2 linked regions of the Fodinicurvata sp. EGI_FJ10296 genome follow. The protein of the gene in region 1 interacts with the protein of each later gene in a pairwise test. Links are inferred from orthologs where the notes say so. Each region holds a gene or a part of one and is shown in the gene's direction. Other genes may lie near its edges.

The links.
Region 2: the proteins of ABZ728_RS02360 (region 1) and ABZ728_RS03470 interact in binary tests that used the Escherichia coli proteins (3 or more experiments, as listed by UniProt). The link is inferred for Fodinicurvata sp. EGI_FJ10296 from one-to-one orthologs.

Annotation. Positions count from the first base shown.
Region 1 is NZ_JBFCVL010000001.1:501,255-516,966, reverse strand. What follows is about bases 850-4,311. They hold ABZ728_RS02360 ([protein-PII] uridylyltransferase), read left to right. Parts: upstream 850-1,168; coding sequence 1,169-4,111; downstream 4,112-4,311. Other genes in these bases: murJ (murein biosynthesis integral membrane protein MurJ), read left to right, coding at 4,108-4,311; ABZ728_RS02365 (hypothetical protein), read left to right, coding at 850-1,128. Outside these bases: ABZ728_RS02370 (hypothetical protein), read right to left, coding at 1-186; more of ABZ728_RS02365, read left to right, coding at 340-849; more of murJ, read left to right, coding at 4,312-5,745; trpS (tryptophan--tRNA ligase), read left to right, coding at 5,860-6,864; ABZ728_RS02345 (sulfite exporter TauE/SafE family protein), read left to right, coding at 6,927-7,850; ABZ728_RS02340 (TIGR02186 family protein), read left to right, coding at 7,847-8,599; ABZ728_RS02335 (universal stress protein), read left to right, coding at 8,667-9,206; ABZ728_RS02330 (NifU family protein), read left to right, coding at 9,333-9,905; ABZ728_RS02325 (glucosaminidase domain-containing protein), read left to right, coding at 10,298-11,173; tRNA (adenosine(37)-N6)-threonylcarbamoyltransferase complex dimerization subunit type 1 TsaB, read left to right, coding at 11,226-11,981; ABZ728_RS02315 (GNAT family N-acetyltransferase), read left to right, coding at 11,978-12,499; ABZ728_RS02310 (sulfurtransferase TusA family protein), read right to left, coding at 12,522-12,779; ABZ728_RS02305 (MucR family transcriptional regulator), read left to right, coding at 12,965-13,378; ABZ728_RS02300 (GNAT family N-acyltransferase), read left to right, coding at 13,637-14,488; ABZ728_RS02295 (lysophospholipid acyltransferase family protein), read left to right, coding at 14,485-15,360; tRNA (N6-isopentenyl adenosine(37)-C2)-methylthiotransferase MiaB, read left to right, coding at 15,446-15,712.
Region 2 is NZ_JBFCVL010000002.1:8,129-14,514, forward strand. What follows is about bases 3,450-6,386. They hold ABZ728_RS03470 (P-II family nitrogen regulator), read left to right. Parts: upstream 3,450-4,717; coding sequence 4,718-5,056; downstream 5,057-6,386. Other genes in these bases: ABZ728_RS03465 (pyridoxal phosphate-dependent aminotransferase), read left to right, coding at 3,450-4,360; glnA (type I glutamate--ammonia ligase), read left to right, coding at 5,181-6,386. Outside these bases: tig (trigger factor), read right to left, coding at 1-897; ABZ728_RS03455 (NAD(P)H-hydrate dehydratase), read right to left, coding at 1,099-2,703; more of ABZ728_RS03465, read left to right, coding at 3,158-3,449. UniProt on the Escherichia coli protein: P-II indirectly controls the transcription of the glutamine synthetase gene (glnA). P-II prevents NR-II-catalyzed conversion of NR-I to NR-I-phosphate, the transcriptional activator of GlnA. When P-II is uridylylated to P-II-UMP, these events are reversed.

The DNA of each region.
Region 1 (15,712 bases):
AATCGGCTGGCCTGCCTTCAGCCGGCGGCCGAGATCCTTGAGGATCGGGTGTGCCGCAACCGGGGCCTGGATATTGACCTGCTTCAAGCCGGATTCGGCCAGCCGCGCCTTGTGACGGGCCACACGGCGGGCGTTGGCGCTCCGGCCGTCGGGCTGCTCTACGGGATCCTTTCCGTCATCCGCCATGACACCCTCTATCTCATGGGACCCGTCCAGTACCGACCCGGAACCCGGTCATGCCGGTATCAGCAATCAGAGGCTGATCGTATTAGACATGAGGCGCAACATCGTTATGATATCGGGCGGGACATTCGAGACAACCGGACAGGGTTTTACCTGATGGCGACTGACGCCACGGTCGATATAACGACAGCATCCCGTACGCTCGGTCTGTCTGTCGAGGCATTGAGAAAACGTCTGCAACGTGGCGCTGCTCGGGGATACAAGGCAGACGACGGGACCTGGCGGGTTTTCCTGGATGATGCCGAAACCGGCGCCGTCACCGGCAATTCCGGCGGCGCCCCCGGCAGCGCCGTCGGTTTGGCGGCCGAGGTCACGGCACTGAAAGAGGATGTCCGGGTCCTCAAGTCGCATCTGGGCGATTTGCGCCGCGCGTTGGAGGAAACGGTGTCCGGACGGACATCGGCTCCGGCGCTGCCGTCATTGTCGAGCCCGCATCGCGGTGATGGCCCTCTCCTGGAACAGCCGGTTATGCCGCAAGCAGACACGGCGGGGGACGGTGCTGGGGGGGACGGTGCTGGGGGGCCATCGGAAGCCCATGTCCTGCCGGACACGGGCGACGTCTGGGCGGATGCCGATTCAGGTGACGATGGATTTGTCGGGAGCGCACCGGTCCCGAATGGTTTTTCGCCGAATGATATTGCCGGGAATGGTTCGGACCGGGAAGACACCGATTCCCCGTTCGATTGGGGCGGCGGCATCGATGGTGCGTTCGTAACGCCGCCGGAGTCACCGGATCCGGGTTTCGGGCCGGATGCTCCGGGCTCAGGCGGCACCCTGTCCGAGGACGAGTTGCGCCGCCTGATTGCCGAATCCGTCGACGAGCGGCTGAAGCCCGTCCTGGAAATCCTCCGGGAAGCCCTGTTGGCGATGCGAAAGCCCCGCTAGCGCGATCACGACCGCCGATCATACGACGAGTATCGAACAGATGTTCAATTTCTTCCGACCGACGGACCACGGCGAGGGACAGCTTTTCCCGGCCGCCATCGGCGATTGGGCGCCGCCGCCGGTCAGCAATGGCGACGCTTTGCTGGACGCAGCGGCGCTCAAGAGCCGTATCGCGGATTGGACGGTCGAATGCGGCGGCCCCGACAAGTGCCGGACGGGCAAAGGGCGACAGGCGCTGCTCGGCCTGATGAAGGCGGCGCTGAAAAGCGGCGAATCCGAGGTGCGCAATCGGTTTCTGAATGATTTCGGCACCGGTGACGACTGCGTCCGGAACCGGGTGCATGTTCTGGACCAACTCATCCGCACGCTCGCTGATATTTCCGACCTTCATCTCTTCCCCGCACCCAATCCGACGACCGGCGAACGCTTCGCCATTGTCGCGCTGGGCGGCTATGGCCGCGGTGAACTGGCACCCAAATCCGATATCGACCTGCTCTTCCTGCTTCCCTACAAGCGCACGCCACGGGTAGAGCAGGTCGTGGAATTCATGCTCTATCTGCTTTGGGATCTCGGCCTCAGGGTGGGCCATGCGGTCAGATCCGTCGACGATTGCATTCGCACGAGCAAAACGGACATGACGATCCGCACAAGTCTGCTCGAATGCCGACCGCTATGGGGCGAGCCGGCGCTGGTCGAAGAGCTCTTCAAGCGATACAAACGGGACATCGTCGACGCGGACAGCAAGGCCGATTTCGTCGAGGCCAAGCTGGCCGAACGCGACGCACGCCATCGCAAACTCGGCGACAGCCGCTACGTGATGGAGCCAAACGTCAAGGACGGAAAGGGCGGGCTGCGCGACCTCCAGAGCCTGTTCTGGATCGCCAAGTATCTCTTTCAGGTGCGGGATATCGACGGCATGGTGGCGGCCGGAGTCCTGAACGACGACGAAGCCGCCCGGTTCCGCAAGGCCCTGTCGTTCTTCCGGGCCGTGCGCTGCCATCTACACTATCTGACCGGACGCGAGGAAGACCGGCTGACCTTCGATCTTCAGCGCGAGATCGGACCGGCGATGGGGTACACCGACCATGCCGGCGCCAGCGGCGTCGAGCGGTTCATGAAGCACTATTTCCTGATCGCAAAGGATGTCGGCGATCTTACACGCATCTTCTGTGCCGCCCTGGAAGCCGACAGCCGACGCAAGCCCCGGCGTTTCATGTTTTTTCTCGGCGGTGCCAAAGAAGTCGACGGCTTTGTCGTCGATCGCGAACGCCTGACATTTCCCTCCGAACGGCATCTTCGCGACACACCGATCGACATGCTGCGGCTGTTCCGCGTTGCGCAGGACCGGGATCTCGATATTCATCCGGCCGCGCTGAAGGCGATTACGCGATCGTTGAAACTGATCGGCAACAAGCTGCGCAACGACCCCGCCGCCAACGCGCTGTTCCTGGATATCCTGACATCGCCCAACGACCCCGAGAAGGCGCTGCGGCGGATGAACGAAAGCGGCGTTCTGGCGCGTTTCCTGCCCGATTTCGGCCGCGTCGTCGCCCAGATGCAATACGACATGTACCATGTCTATACCGTCGATGAGCATACGATGTTCGCAATCGGCATCCTCCACCGGATCGAAAACGGTGCGATCGCGGACGAGATGCCGCTGGCGACCAGCGTCTTCCCGTCGATCAAATCGCGCCGGGCGCTGTTCGTGGCCATGCTGCTGCACGACATCGCCAAGGGCCGTGGCGGCGATCATTCTGTTCTGGGCGCGAAAGTTGCCCGCAAACTCTGCCCCCGGCTGGGTCTTTCGACGGAAGAAACCGAGACGGTCGAGTGGCTGGTGCTCAATCACCTGGCCATGAACGACACCGCTTTGAAGCGGGACATCGAGGACGACCAGACGGTGCGCGATTTCGTCGGGCTGGTTGAATCGGCCGAACGCCTCCGCCTGCTTCTTGTGCTGACCTGCGCCGACATCCGGGCCGTCGGGCCGGGTCGATGGAACGGGTGGAAGGGATCGCTTCTCGGTCAGCTTTACAACCGGACCCGGCACCTGATCGCCGACGGTTTCGACTTCGAGGGCACCGAATCGCGGGTGAACGCCGCGCACGAGGCGATCCGGACCCGCCTCACCGCCGCCGGATGGAGCGACGACGCCGTTGCGGCATTTCTGGGAAAGGGATACCCGCCCTATTGGCTGTCGCTGGACACCGATACTCATTGCCGGCACGCCGCACTGGTCGTCCGCGCCGAACGGCAGGACGATCCGCTGATCGTCGACGCTCGGCCGGTCGGCGATCAGGGCACGACGGAAGTGACCGTGCTGACGCCGGACCACCCCGGCCTGATCGCGCGGGTCGCCGGCGCGCTGGCCGTCGCCGGGGCGAACATCGTCGATGCGAAGATTTTCACACTGACCACCGGACTTGCCATCGATCTGTTCAATGTTCAGGGCGGCGCCGACACACTGCCATTCGACGATCCCGATGCGTTGGCCTCTCTCAGCGATACCGTGTCCCGTTGCCTTGCAGGAACGATCGACCCGACCGCCGAACTGGAGCGTCAACGGTCGCGTCTGCCGACCCGTACGAACGTGTTTCGGGTTCAGCCGCGGGTCCTGATCGACAATGCCGCGAGCCGGACGCATTCGGTCATCGAGGTCAACGGCCGCGACCGTCCGGGACTGCTGTACGATCTGACGCGTGCGCTGTCCGGGATGGCTTTGCAGATATCCAGCGCCAAGATTTCGACCTTTGGCGAACGGGCCATCGACGTCTTCTACGTCAAGGATGTTTTCGGCCTCAAGGTCACCAATGAAACGAAGCTGGAACAGATCCGAAGCCATCTGACGGCGGTGCTTGCCGACGGCGACCCCGGATCGGTGCCGCCCGCACCGGCGCCAACGCGTCCGGCGCGCCGGCGCCTGGGCAAGCGGCCCCGAATGCCTGCCGGGACACAGGGTCAGACGGCACAAAAGCCATGACCCCCGCCGACACTTCAATTCGTGGCCGGTCCCCGACGCTGATCCGGGCGATCGCAACGGTCGGCGGGCTCACCATGCTGAGCCGCATCGCCGGGTTCGTGCGCGATATTCTGACCGCCGCCATGCTCGGTGCCGGCGTCGTGGCCGATGCCTTCTTCGTTGCATTGAAGCTGCCCAATCTGTTCCGCCGCCTGTTCGCCGAAGGCGCGTTCAGTGTGTCCTTCGTGCCGATGTTTTCCGCCGACCTGGAATCGAAGGGAATCGACCCCGCGGTGGCCTTCGCGGAACGCGCGTTGGCTGTGATGATCGCCGTTCTGTTGCCGCTTACGATCCTTGCGGTGATCGCCATGCCGGCAATCATGACCGTGATTGCACCGGGATTCGTCGACGATGCCGAGCGGTTCGACCTGGCGGTGACGTTGGGCCGCGTCACCTTTCCCTATCTGATACTGATGTCGCTGGTCGCCTTGATGGGCGGTGTGCTGAATGCACTCGGTCGGTACGGGCCCTTCGCCGCCGCGCCGATCCTGTTCAATCTGTGCCTGATCGCGGCCCTGCTGCTCGCTGAGCCGTTGATCGGGTGGGGCATCGTCGCGACCGTCGGCCACGCCCTTGCCTGGGCCGTCCTGATCGCGGGGATCGTTCAGCTTCTGTGGCTGGCCGAAGCCTGCCGCCGCGCCGGTGTCCGGCTGGGCCTGCCGCGCCCGCGAATTGACGCCCGAATCCGCAAGCTGTTTCGCTTGATGGCCCCCGGCGCTCTCGGCGCCGGAGTCATCCAGATCAACATATTCATCGACATTCTGCTGGCGTCCCTGTTGCCAGCCGGCGCGATCAGCTACTTGTACTATGCCGACCGGCTCTATCAGTTGCCGCTGGGTGTGATCGGAATCGCGATCGGAACGGCCCTGTTGCCCATGCTGTCGCGCCAGGTCGAAGCCGCAGATACCAGCGCCGCCCTGCGGACCCAGAACCGCGCGCTCGACGCTGCGTTGCTGCTGTCGATACCATCGGCCGTCGCGCTGATCGTCATCCCGCAGCCGATCCTGACTGTCCTGTTCCAGCGGGGCGCCTTCGATGCCGAGGCCACGCGTGCGACAGCCCTCGCGCTGGCGGCCTACGGCATCGGAATTCCCGCCTATGTGATGGTCAAGGTTTTCTCGACGGTCTATTTCGCCCGCCAGGATACGGCCAGCCCGGTCAAGGTGGCCATCGTGGCCACAGTCATGAACATATCGCTCAGCCTGATCCTGATCCGGTATCTGGGGCATGTCGGTCTGGCTCTCGCCACCGGCCTCACCGCGTGGCTTCACGTCGCCATTCTCGTTCGGGGGCTGCGACGTCGGGGCCTGTTTCGTCTGGACGCGGAAACCAGGCGGCGCATCCTGGGGCAGATCGCTGCTGGCGCCGTCCTTGGCATTGCGTTGCTCGCCACCGCCCTCCTGACCGGCCTGGGCAGTTGGCTACCCCTGGGCGACGAGGCCGGCGCGCGAACGGCGTCGGGGCTTTGGGCCGGGCCGATTGGCCTGATGGCACTGGTCGCAATGGGAGCTGCAACCTATTTCGCGGCCGGCGCTCTCTTTGGCGGCGTCCGGTTGTCGGACGTCAAACGGTTGATATGGAAAAAGGCAGCTTGACCCTGACGCCCTGCGGCGGCAAAAACCGCTGGCACGCAACAGCCGTTCCTCCCATGACGTTCCCGGGAACCACCTCCAGACGCCCACCATTAGCCGCAAAGCAGTAGATTTGAGATGAAACGGATTTTCTCCGGCATTCAGCCGACGCACAAGATGCATCTGGGCAACTATCTCGGTGCAGTTCGAAACTGGGTGCGGCTTCAGTCGGAGGACTACGAAACCATCTTCTGCGCAGTGGATCTTCACGCTCTGACGGTTCCACAGGATCCGCAGGCGCTGCGGGCGAATACCCGGGAGCTGCTGGCCACGCTGATCGCCGTCGGCATCGACCCGAAGAAATCGATCCTATTCGCGCAGAGCCAGGTTCCCGAACACACCGAACTGGCATGGCTGTTCAGTTGCCTGACGCCCATGGGCTGGCTCAAGCGGATGACCCAGTTCAAGGACAAGGCCGGCAAGCATCAGGATCTGGCGATGCACGGCCTGCTGGCCTATCCGGTCCTGATGGCGGCTGACATTCTGCTGTATCACGCGACCCATGTCCCGGTGGGTGAAGATCAGAAGCAGCATCTGGAGCTTACCCGCGAAATCGCCGGCAGCTTCAATCACCGCTTCGAGCGCGACTATTTCCCCCTGCCGGAGCCTCAGATCCTGGGTGAGGCCGCACGGGTCATGAGCCTGCGCGACGGCTCGAAGAAGATGTCCAAGTCCGACAGCTCGGACTACAGCCGGATCAGCCTGACCGATGATGCCGACACCATTGCCCTGAAGATCCGCAAGGCCCGGACCGACCCGGACCCGGTGCCGTCGGACCGCGAGAACATGGACAGCCGCCCGGAAGCCCGCAACCTGCTGACGATCTATGCGTCATTGGCCGATACCACCATTGACGCGGTCATTGCCGAACGGGGCGGCGAATCGTTCTCGACGTTCAAGGCGGCTCTGGCCGATCTCGCGGTATCGGTGCTGAGCCCAATCTCGCAGGAACTCGACCGACTAACTGCCGATCCGGCGCAGCTCGATGCCATACTGCGGGAAAACGGCGCTCGGGCGCGAGAGATCGCGCGGGGCACGATTGCCGACGTGAAGGACACCATGGGATTGATCAACATCGACTGAATCCAACGGCCGGCCGCTCGAACGAGCCGCCGGCCGCAGAAGGAGCCTCTCGGGCACAGCGCATGCAGATCTATCTGCCGATCGCGGAAATGACCGTCAACGTTCTGCTCATCCTTGGCATGGGCAGTGTGATCGGATTTCTGTCCGGGCTCTTCGGTGTCGGCGGCGGCTTCATGATGACGCCGCTGCTCATTTTCATTGGCGTTCCCCCGGCGGTTGCAGTCGGCACCCAGGCCAATCAGCTGGTGGCTGCCTCGGTATCGGGAGTGCTGGCGCACAGCCGTCGCGGCAATGTCGATTTTCGTATCGGAGTCGTAATGATCGCCGGCAGTACCGTCGGCACCGTACTTGGCGTTTGGGTCTTCGGGATCCTCCAACGCATGGGCCAGATCGATCTCGTCATCTCGCTGAGCTATGTCATAACGCTCGGCATTATCGGCGGTTTGATGCTGGTGGAAAGCGTCCGGACGATCTTCCGGACCCGGCGCGGGACGACCCCGCGGCACAAATTGCATCGGCACACCTGGGCGCACGGCCTTCCCTTCAAGATGCGATATCCACGCTCGCGCCTCTACATTTCGGCGCTGCTGCCGTTGTCGGTCGGGTTCCTGGGCGGCCTCATGGTTGCAATCATGGGGATCGGCGGCGGCTTCTTTCTCGTGCCGGCGATGATCTATCTGCTCGGCATGCCGGCCTCGGTCGTCGCGGGGACCAGTTTGTTCCAGGTCATCTTCGCGACGGGTATCGCAACGTTTCTTCAGGCAACGCAGAACCAGACAGTGGATGTGGTGCTCGCGCTGCTGCTGCTGGCCGGCGGTGTCATCGGCGCTCAGTTCGGCTCCAAAGCCGCCGAGAAACTCCGCGGCGAGCAGGCCCGTGCCATGCTGGCGGTGATCGTTCTGACGGTATGCGCCAATCTGTTCTACGAACTCGTCTCGCAACCTGACGATCTCTATGAGATCACCATCACCGAAAGGGGAATATGATGGCCGGGCTGGCGCGGTGGATCGGCCTGATCGCCGTCGCGATGGTCATCACGGTGTCATCGCCGGCGCGGGCCCTCGTGGCCGATCTGTCGGAACATCTGATCGCCATCACCACCGGCTTCACCGGCGACGAGGTCGTGCTTTTTGGTGCTGTCGAGGAACCCGGCGATGTCGTCGTGGTGGTCAGGGGCCCGACCGAGACGATCATGGTGCGCCGAAAAGAGCGCTTTCTGGGCATTTGGGTCAATCGCGCTTCGGCCCGGTTCGAGCGCGCGCCGTCGTATTATGCCGTCGCTGCGAGCCGGCCTCTGGAGGAGATCGCGTCACCCCCGATTCTGGACCGGCACGACATCGGCCTCGAAAATCTCGACCTCAGACCGGTCGATTGGGAGTCGATGGACGACGACGAGATCGTCAGCTTCCGCGACTCACTGATCCGCCGCAAACAGTTCGCCGGTACTTATGGCATCGAGATCGAGCCGGTGTCATTTCTCGGCAGCCGCCTGTTTCGAACCCGCCTCGCCTTTCCTGACAATGTTCCCACGGGGCAGTATCTCGTCAGCGTCTTTCTGCTGTCCGACGGCAACGTGACGGCCGCGCAGACAACGCCCCTTTCGGTGCGCAAGGTCGGTGTCGGTGCCGAGATATTTCTCTTCGCTCACGGCAGTCCCGCGCTATACGGTATCCTTGCTATTCTGGTCGCCATCACGGCGGGATGGCTCGCGAGTTTGCCTTTCCGCCGTCCGTGACGCATCTATGCCCCCAAGCACCCCGCCTGCCCCGGGGTTGGCAGGCGAATTGCCGGTGGAGGACACCATGGCCGACACGTCTCCGTTTCCAACGGGTCCCGAATCCGATCCCGACGGCATATCCGGCGACGGGATCGACGATCAGCATCCGCGGGTCTTTCTGGTCGTCATCGACGACACCGACGAATGGAAGGCGGCATTGCGGTTTGCCTGCATGCGCGCCAGCCACACCTTCGGCCGCGTCGCGCTGCTGGCTGTCATCGAGCCGACCGAATTTCAGCACTGGTCCGCTGTCGAGGATATGATGCGGACCGAAGTGCGCCAGGAAGCCGAGATGCTGCTTCAGAGGGTTGCAAAGACCGTCAACGATCTGACGGGCCGCATGCCGATCCTGTTTCTGCGAGAAGGAACGCGCCGCGACGAACTCGTCAAGCTGATCGATGAAGAGCCTACGATTTCCATTCTGGTACTGGGTGCGAAACCCGGCAAGGAAGGACCCGGCCCGTTGATTCAGTTTCTGACGACGAGCAGGATCGGCACTTTGCGCATTCCGGTGACGATCGTGCCAGGCAAGCTGACAGACCGTGAGATCGACCTGCTGGCCTGAGAAGCAGCGTCGTCTTCTTGCGTTTGATCCGTGCCCGGACCCGATCGCAATGGCCGAACCTTGATCCGGACCGGATCGAGGCCCATCTTCGAGCTTACGCGGGACCGCAGACAAGAGAGACAGGACATGTTTATCCAGACCGAACAGACCCCGAATCCGGCGAGCCTGAAGTTCCTGCCGGGACGCGACGTTCTGGGCAGTGGAACCGCCAATTTTCCGGATGCAGAAGAAGCACGCCGCTCGCCTCTGGCTGAACGCCTGTTCGGGATCGATGGCGTTACCGGTGTGTTTTTCGGCGCCGACTTCCTTACCGTGTCGAAACGGGATGACAAGGATTGGTATTTGCTCAAGCCGGCGATCCTCGGCGCGATCATGGAGCATTTCACCAATGGTGCCGCCATTCTGAACGACAGCGCCGACGCCAACGGTGAGGCCGACCATGCCATGCATACCGGCACACCCGAAGATGATGAGATCGTTGTCCAGATCAAGGAACTGCTGGATACGCGCGTTCGGCCCGCCGTCGCCCAGGATGGTGGCGACATCACATTTCAGGGATATGAAGACGGCGTCGTCTTTCTGAGCCTCAAAGGGTCCTGCCAGGGCTGCCCCAGTTCGACAATGACGCTCAAAGCGGGAATCGAAAACCTGTTGCGCCACTATATTCCCGATGTTCAGGAAGTCCGCGCCGCCGTTTAGTCACCGGAATTGATGCCGTACTGCGAATGCACCCGCTCGGCCATGTCCGGGCGGGCCAGTCCGAATGACATCCCTGCTACCCACTTTATCCTCCTGCGGCGGAACGCCGGACGGTGTATGGTGTGTATCGCATTGTCCAGGCGATACGCGCACAATAGATAGATTGACCTATTATGAAGCATTCATCACAAATGCCATTTTACACCAGCCCAAAGAACACCGGTGAAAAGACGGGGGCCGCTCACCAGCCAGCACACGCGGGCTTGCGCGCAGCACTGCGACTGCGCAATGCCATCGGGCCGGTACTCCTCGGAATGGTGGCAACGATGGTATCCGTCGGGCCATCGGCCATAACGGCCTCGGCGCAGGATCGCGCAACACCGGTCCCAATCATGCCTTTCGCTGCGGAGTCGACACCGAGAGCCGCACCAGCCACACCCAGCGCGGAACTGGTGCTCCACACCGCTTCGGCCGACGCCCTGATCGACCGGTTTACCCGCTTGGGGTACTCATACGAGGGGGTCGTGGAAGATGACGAGGCCGTGCCCAGGATTCGGGTCCTGTCCATTCCTCCGGACATTGCCGATGTCGAACCCGTTGCCGACCGCAAGCACCTGTTCTTTCGCATTCTCCTGCCGCTGGTTCTGCGGGAAAACGACCGGATTCTCGCGGAACGGCACGAGATCCAGGTGATGGAGGCATTGTCTGCCGGCGATCCCGAGAGCCTCAGGCCGGAGCGGCGCGCCCGGCTCGAAACGTTGCTGAGCCGATACGAGGTCGACGAGCCGGATTTCGAGACGCTTCTGCGCCGGGCCGACGTGATCCCGCCGAGTCTTGCTCTGGCTCAGGCGGCGATTGAAAGCGGGTGGGGCACGTCACGTTTCGCTCGTGAAGGCAATGCCCTGTACGGTCAGATCACGACGGCGGCCGACAGCTTGATCTCCCAGCGGGACGTGCCGGGCCAGCCGCGCCGCTATGCCGCATTCGGCGACGTTGCCGACGCGACGATTTCATACATGCGCAACCTGAATACCCATCCAGCATATCGGGACATGCGCGCGCTTCGCGCATCGCTGATGGCGGAGGGCGAGCCCGTCAGCGGCGTCAGATTGGCGGAAGGCTTATTGCGGTATTCAGAGCGCGGCGCCGATTATGTCGATTTCGTTCAGACGATGATACGCTCGAACGACCTTCACATGGCCGACGCGGCCCGTCTGTCACATCGGACGCAACTGGCTGAAACACCGGACGACCGGCCTATGGACTGAAGCGGCGCCAAGTGTCCAGACCTAAAGTATCCAGATTCCGGATATACAGACGATGACCACCGTATTGGCGATCGACACATCGGGCGCGGCTTGCACGGCAGCCATTTGGGAACCGCGCGACGATGATCCGTGTGGCATCGTCCTGGCGTCAATTCGCCAACCCATGGCCCGCGGACACGCCGAATCTCTGCTGCCGGCCATTCGCACACTACTGGATCGAACGGCTCGGAGGCCGGACAGCATCGGCTTGATCGGTGTTATTGAAGGACCCGGGGCTTTCACAGGGCTTCGGATCGGGCTGGCTGCGGCCGCCGGCTTCTCCTTGGCAACGGGAGCGGGTGTGGTCGGCGTCAATGCCTTCGATGCATTGGCGCATGCCGCGATGCCCGGCCTGGCTTTTGCGCCGCCGCCGATCGGAGCAACGCGCGGATCGCTTGCAGTCGCCATCGAAAGTCGGCGTCTGGAAATGTATCTTCGGCTATACCCGATCGAATGCGGGCTCGACGCCTGGTCGCTGGGTTCCGGCGGCGAAATGATCTGTGCGCCGCCCGCCGGTCTGGAAATGACGGACCGTGAGAAGTCCCCCGGGGGATTGATCGTGATCGGAGACGGCGCGCGGCGCTTCTGCGATCTTCATCCCGCCGTTTCGCCGGATGCACGGCGACCCCCTTATGCCATCGACGGCGGCGTCGTCGCCCGCCTCGCATGGGAGGCACGATCCCGGTCCTCGTCGGATATTCCGACCCCCCTCTATCTTCGGCCCCCGGACGCCGTCGCGGCCCCGCCCGGGCGGGGCATCGAACAGTGACCGCGCCGACCGGTTCGGAGAACACGGTGCTGTGCGCGCTTGTCAAAAGCGATCTTCAGAGCGCCGCCCAACTTCACAGTCGTTGCTTCGCCGATGGCTGGAGCAGCGAGACGCTGAAGAAATCCTTCGATATCGTCGGCACGTTGGGTATCGGCGCCTGTCAATGCTGGGAAGGAGAGCGCTGCGAAGGCAGGACAGGGCAGCGAACCCTTTCGGGTTTGGCAATCGTCCGGGCGATTGGCGATCAGGCGGATCTGTTGACGATCTGTGTCGATCCCGATTACCGCGGCAAAGGCATTGGCCGGCGCCTGCTCGCAGCGAGCGAAGAGGCGGCGCATCGACTGGGGGCAGCGATTATCTTCCTTGAAGTCGCAGAGAATAACGAGCGGGCGACGTGCCTCTATCGCCAAGCGGGATATATAATTGCCGGACGGCGACTCAATTATTATACAGATCCGACATATGGTGCCACAGCCGTCGTTATGAAAAAGACTCTTGCCGGCAAAGACACCGAATGACAAATGCCGACTCGGGAGCTTCCTATCGTGCCGAACCTTTCTCAATCGAAAGAATCTTGACACCCTCGGTATCGGATTCTGGTTCCGGCTCCAGTGACAGGATGGTCGAGCCCATCTCCCTGACAGCCTTGGGCACGTTTTCGAGTGGCTCCTCGCCCTTCAGGCGTACGTGCAGAATCTCGCCGGTCTTCATTCGTTCCAAAACCAACTTGGTGCGAATGAACGTGAATGGGCAAACCTCTTGTGTGATATCGACGGTGTAGTCAGGATTTTTTTTCATTGAGATAACCTTCTCTTACTTTCTTCATAGCGGTTCTTGCATTATTTAGGCAGCAGCCATATACCCAGTGGGCATGTTTTTGGTGTCTTCATGGACAGATACACAAGGGGAAGTTTTATCCCCACCAGGTCATGAAGCCTCACAGAAGCAGGCGCAGGGTGTCCTATCAGACCGGAGAGGTGTCGATGACCAACGAAGCACCGTCAAATGAGTATCTTGTTCTGACCTCGCAGATCGTGGCGGCGCATGTCCGCAACAACACGGTCGCCATGTCGGATCTGCCGCAGTTGATCGAACAGGTCTACAAGAGCCTGGCGAATGCCGGTCGGGAGCCAAGCCCCCAGCAGGAGCGCCCACAGCCCGCCGTCCCCGTCAAGAAATCCGTGCATCCGGATTATATTGTCTGCCTCGAAGATGGGAAGCAGCTAAAAATGCTCAAGCGCCATCTGAAAACGGCCTATAACATGACGCCGGAAGACTACCGGGAAAGGTGGGGATTGTCGGCTGATTATCCCATGGTTGCCCCAAATTACGCAAAGCAGCGCAGTATGCTCGCAAAAGAAATCGGTCTCGGCACCCGAGGGCGCAAGGACGCCTGATTCGCGCCGCTCTCCAGGCCAGTCGGGGCATTGCGTCGCAACGTGAAAAGCCATGTACTTCGTTCGTCTAGCGGGCACCGGTCAAGCGGGCACGGGTCTTTCTCGATGAGCCGGTCTGGTCTTCAGGACACTTGCCCCACCCCGACATCGCACCGTAGGATAGCCCGCGTGCGGGGCTCCATGCGACGGGAGCCGGACAGGCTCAAACCCGTCAAGGGTGGCGCCGGATGAAATCGGGACGCCGAAAGGGATGCGAAGATGGTAGACCAGGCATCCGTCGACCAATCGTCGGCCAGCCCGAACGGCTGTTCATGGGCGCTTCGCGCCGGCGATCTCGAAGTACGACTGGCTGAAGGGCGCCGTGAGATCGATGCGGCGCAGGCCCTGCGCTATCGGATTTTCTATCAGGAGATGGCCGCCCGGCCGTCCAGTGACACGGCGCGCCTGGAACGCGATTTCGATGATTACGACGCGGTCGCCGATCACATGCTTGTGCTCGACCGGTCGATCGGAAGCGGACCGGACGCCGTGGTCGGTACCTACAGGCTGATACGTCGCGAGGCGGCGGCGCGGTGCGGTGGCTTCTACACAGCCACGGAGTTCGACATCGGCGGCATCCTTTCGCTGCCAGGCGAGGTCCTGGAACTAGGCCGCTCCTGTGTCGATGCCCGGCATAGAACGGGTCAGTGCATGCAACTGTTGTGGCGCGGTATTGCGGCCTATGTCTTTGATCACGACATCAAGCTGATGTTCGGCTGCGGCAGCTTGCCAGGGGTCGAACCGGCCGCCTTGAAGCTTCCGCTGTCCTATCTGCATCATCATCATCTCGCTCCTCCGCCGCTTCGTCCCCGGGCGATCGACTCGCGATACACCAGTATCGATCTGATGCCGGCAGATGAAATCGATCACCGCGGCGCGCTCACTGCCCTTCCACCGCTGCTCAAAGGATATCTTCGGCTCGGAGGAATGGTGGGCGACGGGGCGGTCATCGACCATCAGTTCAATACGACTGATGTCTGCATCCTGGTGAAGACCGATCTCGTCACGGCCAAATACTATCGGCACTATGAAAAACGCGAGAAACGTCCGGTCGCAATTTACTCGTCATGACGCCTCAGCCCCGGCGGTACCACAAAGACGCGTTGCATGCCGCCTGCAGCCCGGCCCTTGGGCCGGTACGGCTGCTCGCATACGCGCTACTGACGCTGGCACTGCTGCCCGTTCAATGGCTGGCCGTGATTTTCAGGCGGCCGCTCAGCTACCGCTTGCCGGTATGGTATCACCGACTCTGCTGCCGCATTCTCGGCATCGAGGTCGTTGTCCATGGCCGGGTGAGCCGCCACCGGCCGACCCTGTTCGTCAGCAATCATTCATCGTATCTGGATATCCCTGTGTTGGGCTCGCGGATCGAGGGCAGCTTCGTCGCCAAGACCGAAGTGGGATCGTGGCCGCTTTTCGGCACTCTGGCCCGTCTTCAACATACCGTATTCGTCGACCGAAGAGCCCGGAACGCAAAAAGAGACAGCCAATCGCTGCGTTCGCGTCTGGACCGGGGCGACTGCATGATTCTGTTTCCCGAAGGCACCAGCAGCGACGGCAACCGGACCCTTGCGTTCAAGTCAGCCCTGTTCGGTGTCGCGGGTGTTCACGCCGGTACGGCGTCACCGGCACTCACCGTCCAGCCCGTGTCCATCGTGCCAACCCATCTGGACGGCATTCCGCTGGGGCGGGAATACCGTGCGGTTTATGCGTGGTATGGCGATACGGATCTGGCTCCCCATCTCTGGTCAATGATCGGTATGGGACGGCTTCGCGTTCAGATCGCGTTTCACGAGCCAGTATCGGCCGCCCGGTTCACCAACCGGAAAGCACTGGCCGATCATTGCTGGTGCGAGGTCGCCGACGGCGTGGCCGGCCTGCTGTCCGGCAGAAGGGGGCAGAAGGGCCGGTGCACGGCCACTGATGATCGCGCCGCCGCCTGATCGCGCCCCGCCTTGATCTCGCCCCCGATTCACGCCACAACAGGGCCATTGACAGTATCCCGGATCGACCATGCAGGATTCGACCATGCTTGATGACGCCCCAACCGCCACGCCCGACGAAGCTGCCGGCGCCACGCGGAAGCGCGGGCTCTATATCAAAACCTATGGCTGCCAGATGAACGTCTATGACAGTGCACGGATGTCCGACGTCCTGGCGCCGCTTGGCTTTCAGCCGGTATCCCGGCCGGATCAGGCCGACATGGTGATTTTGAATACGTGCCACATCCGGGAAAAAGCGGCGGAAAAGGTGTTTTCCGAGTTGGGGCGGCTGCGCGATCAGCGCGACGAGTCC
Region 2 (6,386 bases), on another replicon or contig:
GAAATCCTCGGCCGGGTAATCTTCCGGAAAGGTGATATCTACGGTTTTGGTTTCGCCCGCGGAAGCACCGACCAGCTGATCCTCGAATCCCGGGATCATGCGACCCGACCCGAGATCGAGTGCGAAATCCTCACTTGCCAGTTCGGAGCGCTTTTCGCCGTCCATCTCGCCCTCGAAGTCGATCAGGATCTGATCGCCATCGGCCGACGGGCGCGCTTCGTCGACTGCCTCGTAGGATTTTTGATTCTCGGCCAGGCGCTTGAGAGCCTCGTCGACGGTCTCGTCCGACACTTCCGCAACCGGCTTTTCAATAGAAATGTCGGAGACGTCTGGCGGCTGAATGTCAGGAAGTGCCTCGACCTTCAGGTTGATTTCCAGGTCCTTGCCGTCATCGAAGCTGGCGATATCGATCTCGGGTTTCAGCGCGGGTCGAATACCCTGGTCGGAAATGGCTTCCTGAGAGCTTTCATTGACCAAGCCCTCCACCACTTCGCCCATAACGGATTTCCGATACCGCTTGCGAAGAATCGACATCGGCACCTTACCGGGACGAAAGCCTGGAAGGCGGATATCCTTTTGGATTTCGCTCAGTCGCGTATCAACCCGTTGCTCGATGTCACCCGCCGGAATGATGACTTTCAATTCCCGGCGAAGCCCTTCGGCGTTGGTCTCGGTTACCTGCATCTCAAAAGCTTGCCTGTTTCGTTGCCGCCTATCGCCCCGGACCCCCCTGGTCCGACGCGTTGGTGTTTGAACGTGTAAACCATGGCGGGTCAAGAAATAACGACTCACCGCCGCATGGCAACACGCCTGTTCGGTGTGGCAGCAAGCGACGACAGCCCCTTCGCCACGTTGAACGTGGCTACGCGACTGACAGTCGTCAGTTGCCGAGGTCATCCGCGCATTTGCGAATTTGACCGGACGCCGAAATATTTGGTGCGGGCGGAGGGACTTGAACCCCCACGGCCAAAGCCACCAGGACCTAAACCTGACGCGTCTACCAGTTCCGCCACGCCCGCATGCGCGAACCTGCCGCGCCTATTCCGGTGGAGGTGATAGCACAGCTTCATAGCCGCAAACAGTCCAAAAACCGTCCCGTCACCACGCCGGCATCATGCCTGCGAACGTCCGGCGTCCAGCGGTCGGACCAAGTCGAAGAATATCAGCGATCGCGGCCGGCAAATCCTCGGCGACGAGGCCGACTCCCAGGCGTTTCGCCGCCTCGCCGTGTAGCCATACGCTCATTCGAGCCGCATCAAACGGCGGCTTTCCCGCGGCAATCAATGCGCCGATGAGACCTGAAAGAACATCGCCCGTTCCGGCGGTGGCCAGCGAAGCGGGTCCGTCGACGCTGACCGCGGCACGACCGTCGGGGGCGGCGATCACGGTGTCTCCGCCCTTCAGTACCACGACGGCGCCGGTCGCCCGCGCTGCCGCACGCGCGGATGATAACTTGTCCGTATCGTTGCCGGCCAGGTCTGGAAAAAGGCGGGCAAACTCACCGCTATGTGGCGTCAGAACAAGGCGATGCCCCTTCGGTGATTTCGGCAGGCCGGCAGCCCCATCCGTCGGCAGGTCGGGCGCCGGCAGGTCGGGCGCCGGCGAGAATGCCGTAAGGCCGTCGGCGTCCAGCACCAGTCCCGCTCCGGTGGAGAGCCAGTCGCGTGCCCGGCCTCTCAACCTCTCTGCCGCGGCGGCATCGCCCACTCCCGCACCCGGCCCGATGACGGCGGCCATGTGATCCGGACGCCCGACAGCGGCCGACATCGCCGATTCCCAGCCACCGCCCCCTGGGCGGAGTACGAGTCCCGGTTCGACGGCGCAAATGCCGTCAACGCCCTCACCCGCCAATGTTACGTAGCCGGCCAGACGCCGGGCGGCCGCCGCCGCCAGTCTGGCCGCACCAATCATCTCACCGCCCAGAACGACGACGTGGCCACGGCTGTATTTGTGGTCCTGGATTGTCGGCGCTGGAATCACGCCGTCCCATGCCGCCGGCCTGTTAATATGCGCCGTCGGCGCAATGACGTGCAGCACGGTGGGATCGATGCCGATGTCGACGAGATCGGTGCGGCCGCAGATCGACCGTCCAGGCTGGAGGCAGTGACCGGGCTTCAGCCGGAAAAATGTGACAGTCACATCCGCTGGAACGGCTCGCCCCTCGTCTCCTCCCCTTATCCGACCCGTCGTTCCGTCCAGCCCGCTGGGAACGTCAACGGCGACGATACGCCCCCCCCTTTGGCGCAACCGCGCGAGCAGCATGGCCGGCGCCCCGTTGAAGGGCCTGGACAGACCGGCGCCGAACAGGGCGTCGACGACCACGGCCGGCGTTCGTTGATCGTTTGCCATGGTTCGGCACCAGGAATCGTCGATGATCTCCAGGGGGCCGTTCCAATCGGCGAATGCCGTTGCCGCATCACCGGAAAGGCGGCCTGGATCTCCAAGCAGCGCAACGCTCACGGACCACCCGCGACGTGCCAGAAACGTGGCCGCGACAAAGCCGTCACCGCCGTTGTTTCCAGGCCCACAGAGGACAAGGACCGGCCCCGGGGGCGCTGACAGACGCCCGACGGCATCCGAGACGGCTCGGCCGGCCCGACGCATGAGCACATGGCCCGGCGTTCCGGCAGTGATGGCGCGAGCGTCGGCCGCGCCCATTTCCGCGGCGGTCAACAGCTCCACTGGCCACTCGGCGTTGTTCATCGCGCGGTCCCCTTCCGACCTGCTGAATCTACGCACAAATGTATACCAAGGGCGTTGGCGCGGACAGCCGCCTTCTCATGGACCTGCCCAAGATACGCTGCGGGCACGTCCTGCTATATCTATTCAGATTGCATAAAGGGGAAAATGGGGCGACCGATGGGGTTCGAACCCACGACATCTCGGACCACAACCGAGTGCTCTACCGCTGAGCTACGATCGCCATAACACTGCCGTGATCGGCAGGCGCGGTGGATATGGACGATCCATCGCTGCCCGTCAAGCCCAACGCCACAACTTTTTCCGCGCCTGCCGCCACCCGGCTCGATCAGACCAAGGCCCAGCAGAGGGCATGGACTCGTTTGGACGCTTGAACCGCAGCCATGAAATGCGGAAGGCTGTCATACAGTCAAATGATGCCGAAGCGGCGCAAACCAGCTGAAGGGGAACAGGACGAATGCCCAGCACCAGCGATACGGCCCCAGCATCGATCAGGCCGGCGGACGCGATGTCCCGCCTTGGAACCGAGACGGCCTTTCAGGTGCTCGCCCGCGCCGCCGCCATGGAGCGCGATGGCCGATCGATCATTAATCTTGGCATTGGCCAGCCAGACTTCAAAACAGCCGACCACATCGTCGAAGCTGCAGCACAAGCTCTTCGGGACGGCCATCATGGGTATACGCCGGCTCGTGGTATCCAGCCGCTTCGTGAAGCCGTCGCCGCAGATCTGCAAGGCCGTCACGGCGTCGACGTGTCGCCGGAGCGAGTCGTGATCGTGCCCGGCGGCAAGGTGACAATGTGGTTCGCCATTCTGATGTTCGGTCAGCCGGGCGCCGAAATCATCTATCCTGATCCCGGATTCCCGATCTATGGCTCAGTTATCCGCTACACGGGCGCGACGCCGGTCGCATACCCGCTTCTGCAGGAAAAGGGCTTTGCCTTCGATCCGGATGCCATCCTGGCATCGATTACCCCGGCTACCAGGCTGCTGATCGTCAACAGTCCCGCCAACCCCACCGGCGGGGTCGTGCCGCCGGAAGCCATGGATCGGCTCGTGGCTGGCCTTGCAAAGCATCCGCATGTGGCGGTCATGAGTGATGAGATATACAGCCGGATGCTCTATCCGCCGCACGCGCATCGCAGCCTGCTCAGCTATCCGGAACTTGAGGACCGGCTGATTCTGCTCGATGGCTGGTCGAAGACCTATGCGATGACCGGCTGGCGCCTCGGATTCGGCGTTTGGCCATCGGCACTGATCGACCTTGCCGACAGGCTTGCCGTCAACAGTCATTCATGCGTCAACGCTGCTGCCCAGATGGCGGCCATCGCCGCTCTGACCGGACCTCAGGATGCCGTAGACGAAATGCTGCAAGCGTTCACGTCGCGCCGCCGCGTCGTCGTAGACGGACTGAATAGTATCCCCGGCTTTCGCTGCGTTGAGCCCGGCGGCGCCTTCTATGCGTTCCCTGATATCACGGCAACCGGTCTGGATGCCCGCACGATGCAAGACCGACTTCTGACCGAAGCCGGCGTGGCAACGGTTGCCGGAACCAGTTTCGGCGGAAACGGCGAGGGTTTCATCCGGCTATCCTACGCAAACAGCATCGAAGCCATCGAGGAAGCTCTGCAGCGCGTCAATAAATTCGTCGGCACGCTGTGACCGCCCCCCACTCACGCCCGGCGAAGTATCGGCCGAGATGGAGAGACGCCAACCGGTTGAAATCTGGAGGATGAGGGTCTATTGTGCCTATAAAATAGGCAAAATGCCGATTTTCTGAGCGGTCGGCAAGGGTGCACAGTCAGCAGGCCGAATTCGATAGGCCGACTATCGCACTCATTGTACAAAGTTTGGGAGCAAGTGGAGACGCTTGGTCCTGACATGCTTTCGATCGGTGCGGTTGGCACACTAATTGCTCCACTCGGCACCATGCTCTTATCCTCGGGGTCGAGTTCCCGGGGGCCGTCATTCCGGGGCAGCGATATTGTCCGGGCGACGTCAGACAACAGGCGAGAGGCGATGAAGAAAGTCGAAGCGATCATCAAACCGTTCAAGCTGGACGAGGTTAAGGAAGCGCTCCACGACGTTGGAATCATGGGCATTACCGTGACCGAGGCGAAGGGGTTCGGACGGCAGAAGGGTCACACCGAACTCTATCGTGGGGCCGAATATGTCGTCGACTTCCTGCCCAAGGTGAAGATTGAGGTAATCATGGAAGATTCCATGGTCGAGAGGGCCGTGGAAGCGATCCAGCAAGCGGCCCATACCGGCCGCATCGGCGATGGCAAGATCTTCATTTCGCCGATCGATGACGTCATCCGGATCCGTACCGGGGAAAAGGGCGCAGACGCGGTCTAACAAGCCGTTAGAGGTATCAGTCTCAGTAATCAGTCAAGGGCGGGTATCGGGAAACGATCTCTCCGCGTAAGAGACCCAATCCGGGTACGCAAAGCCGACACGGAAAAACCACAGGAAACAGGAAATGTCCGAAGCGATTTCGAAAGTCTTCGACCTGATCAAGGAACACGACGTCAAATACGTCGACCTCCGCTTTACCGATCCAAGGGGCAAGTGGCAGCATACCGCCCAGCATGTCAGTACGATCGACGAGGACGTCTTCACCGACGGATTCATGTTCGACGGATCGTCCATCAACGGCTGGAAGGACATCAACGAGTCGGACATGTCGCTGATTCCCGACGCGTCATCCGCCGTCATGGATCCGTTCTCGGCGCAACCCAGCCTGATTCTGTTCTGCGACGTCTACGAGCCATCCACCGGTCAGTCGTATAACCGCGATCCGCGCTCGGTGGCGAAGAAGGCGCAGGACTACATGGCGTCTCTGGGGATCGGCGACCGCGCCGTGTTCGGCGCCGAGGCGGAGTTCTTCGTTTTTGACGACGTTCGCTTCGAGCAGTCCATGCACCAGGGCTACTATCATCTTGAAAGTAGCGAGATTCCATCGGCTTCCGGCAAGGTGTTTCCCGAAGGCAACATGGGACACCGCCCCTACATCAAGGGCGGCTATTTCCCGATTCCACCCGTCGACAGCGGCGCCGATCTCCGTGCGGAAATGCTGTCGGTGATGGGAGAAATGGGTCTGGTGATCGAGAAGCACCACCACGAGGTGGCGCCGGCCCAGCACGAACTCGGCACGAAATTCGGTACGCTGGTCGAGCATGCCGACCAGATGCAGATTTATAAATACTGCGTCCACATGGTGGCCCAGGCCTATGGTAAGACCGCGACGTTCATGCCGAAGCCGGTCAAGGGCGACAACGGCTCGGGGATGCATGTTCACCAGTCGATCTGGAAAGAGGGCCAACCGACATTTGCCGGATCCGGCTATGCAGATCTTTCCGAGACCGCCCTTTATTATATCGGCGGCATCATCAAACACGCAAAGGCGCTGAACGCCTTTACCAACCCGTCGACCAACAGCTACAAGCGCCTCGTCCCCGGCTTCGAAGCGCCCGTGTTGCTTGCCTATTCCTCGCGGAACCGGTCGGCTTCCTGCCGTATTCCCTATGCGACCAGCCCGAAGGGCAAGCGGGTGGAAATCCGGTTCCCGGATCCGACGGCGAATCCCTATCTGGCCTTCTCGGCGATGCTGATGGCCGGGCTTGACGGCATCCAGAACAAGATCCATCCAGGCGACCCGATGGACAAGAACCTCTACGATCTTCCC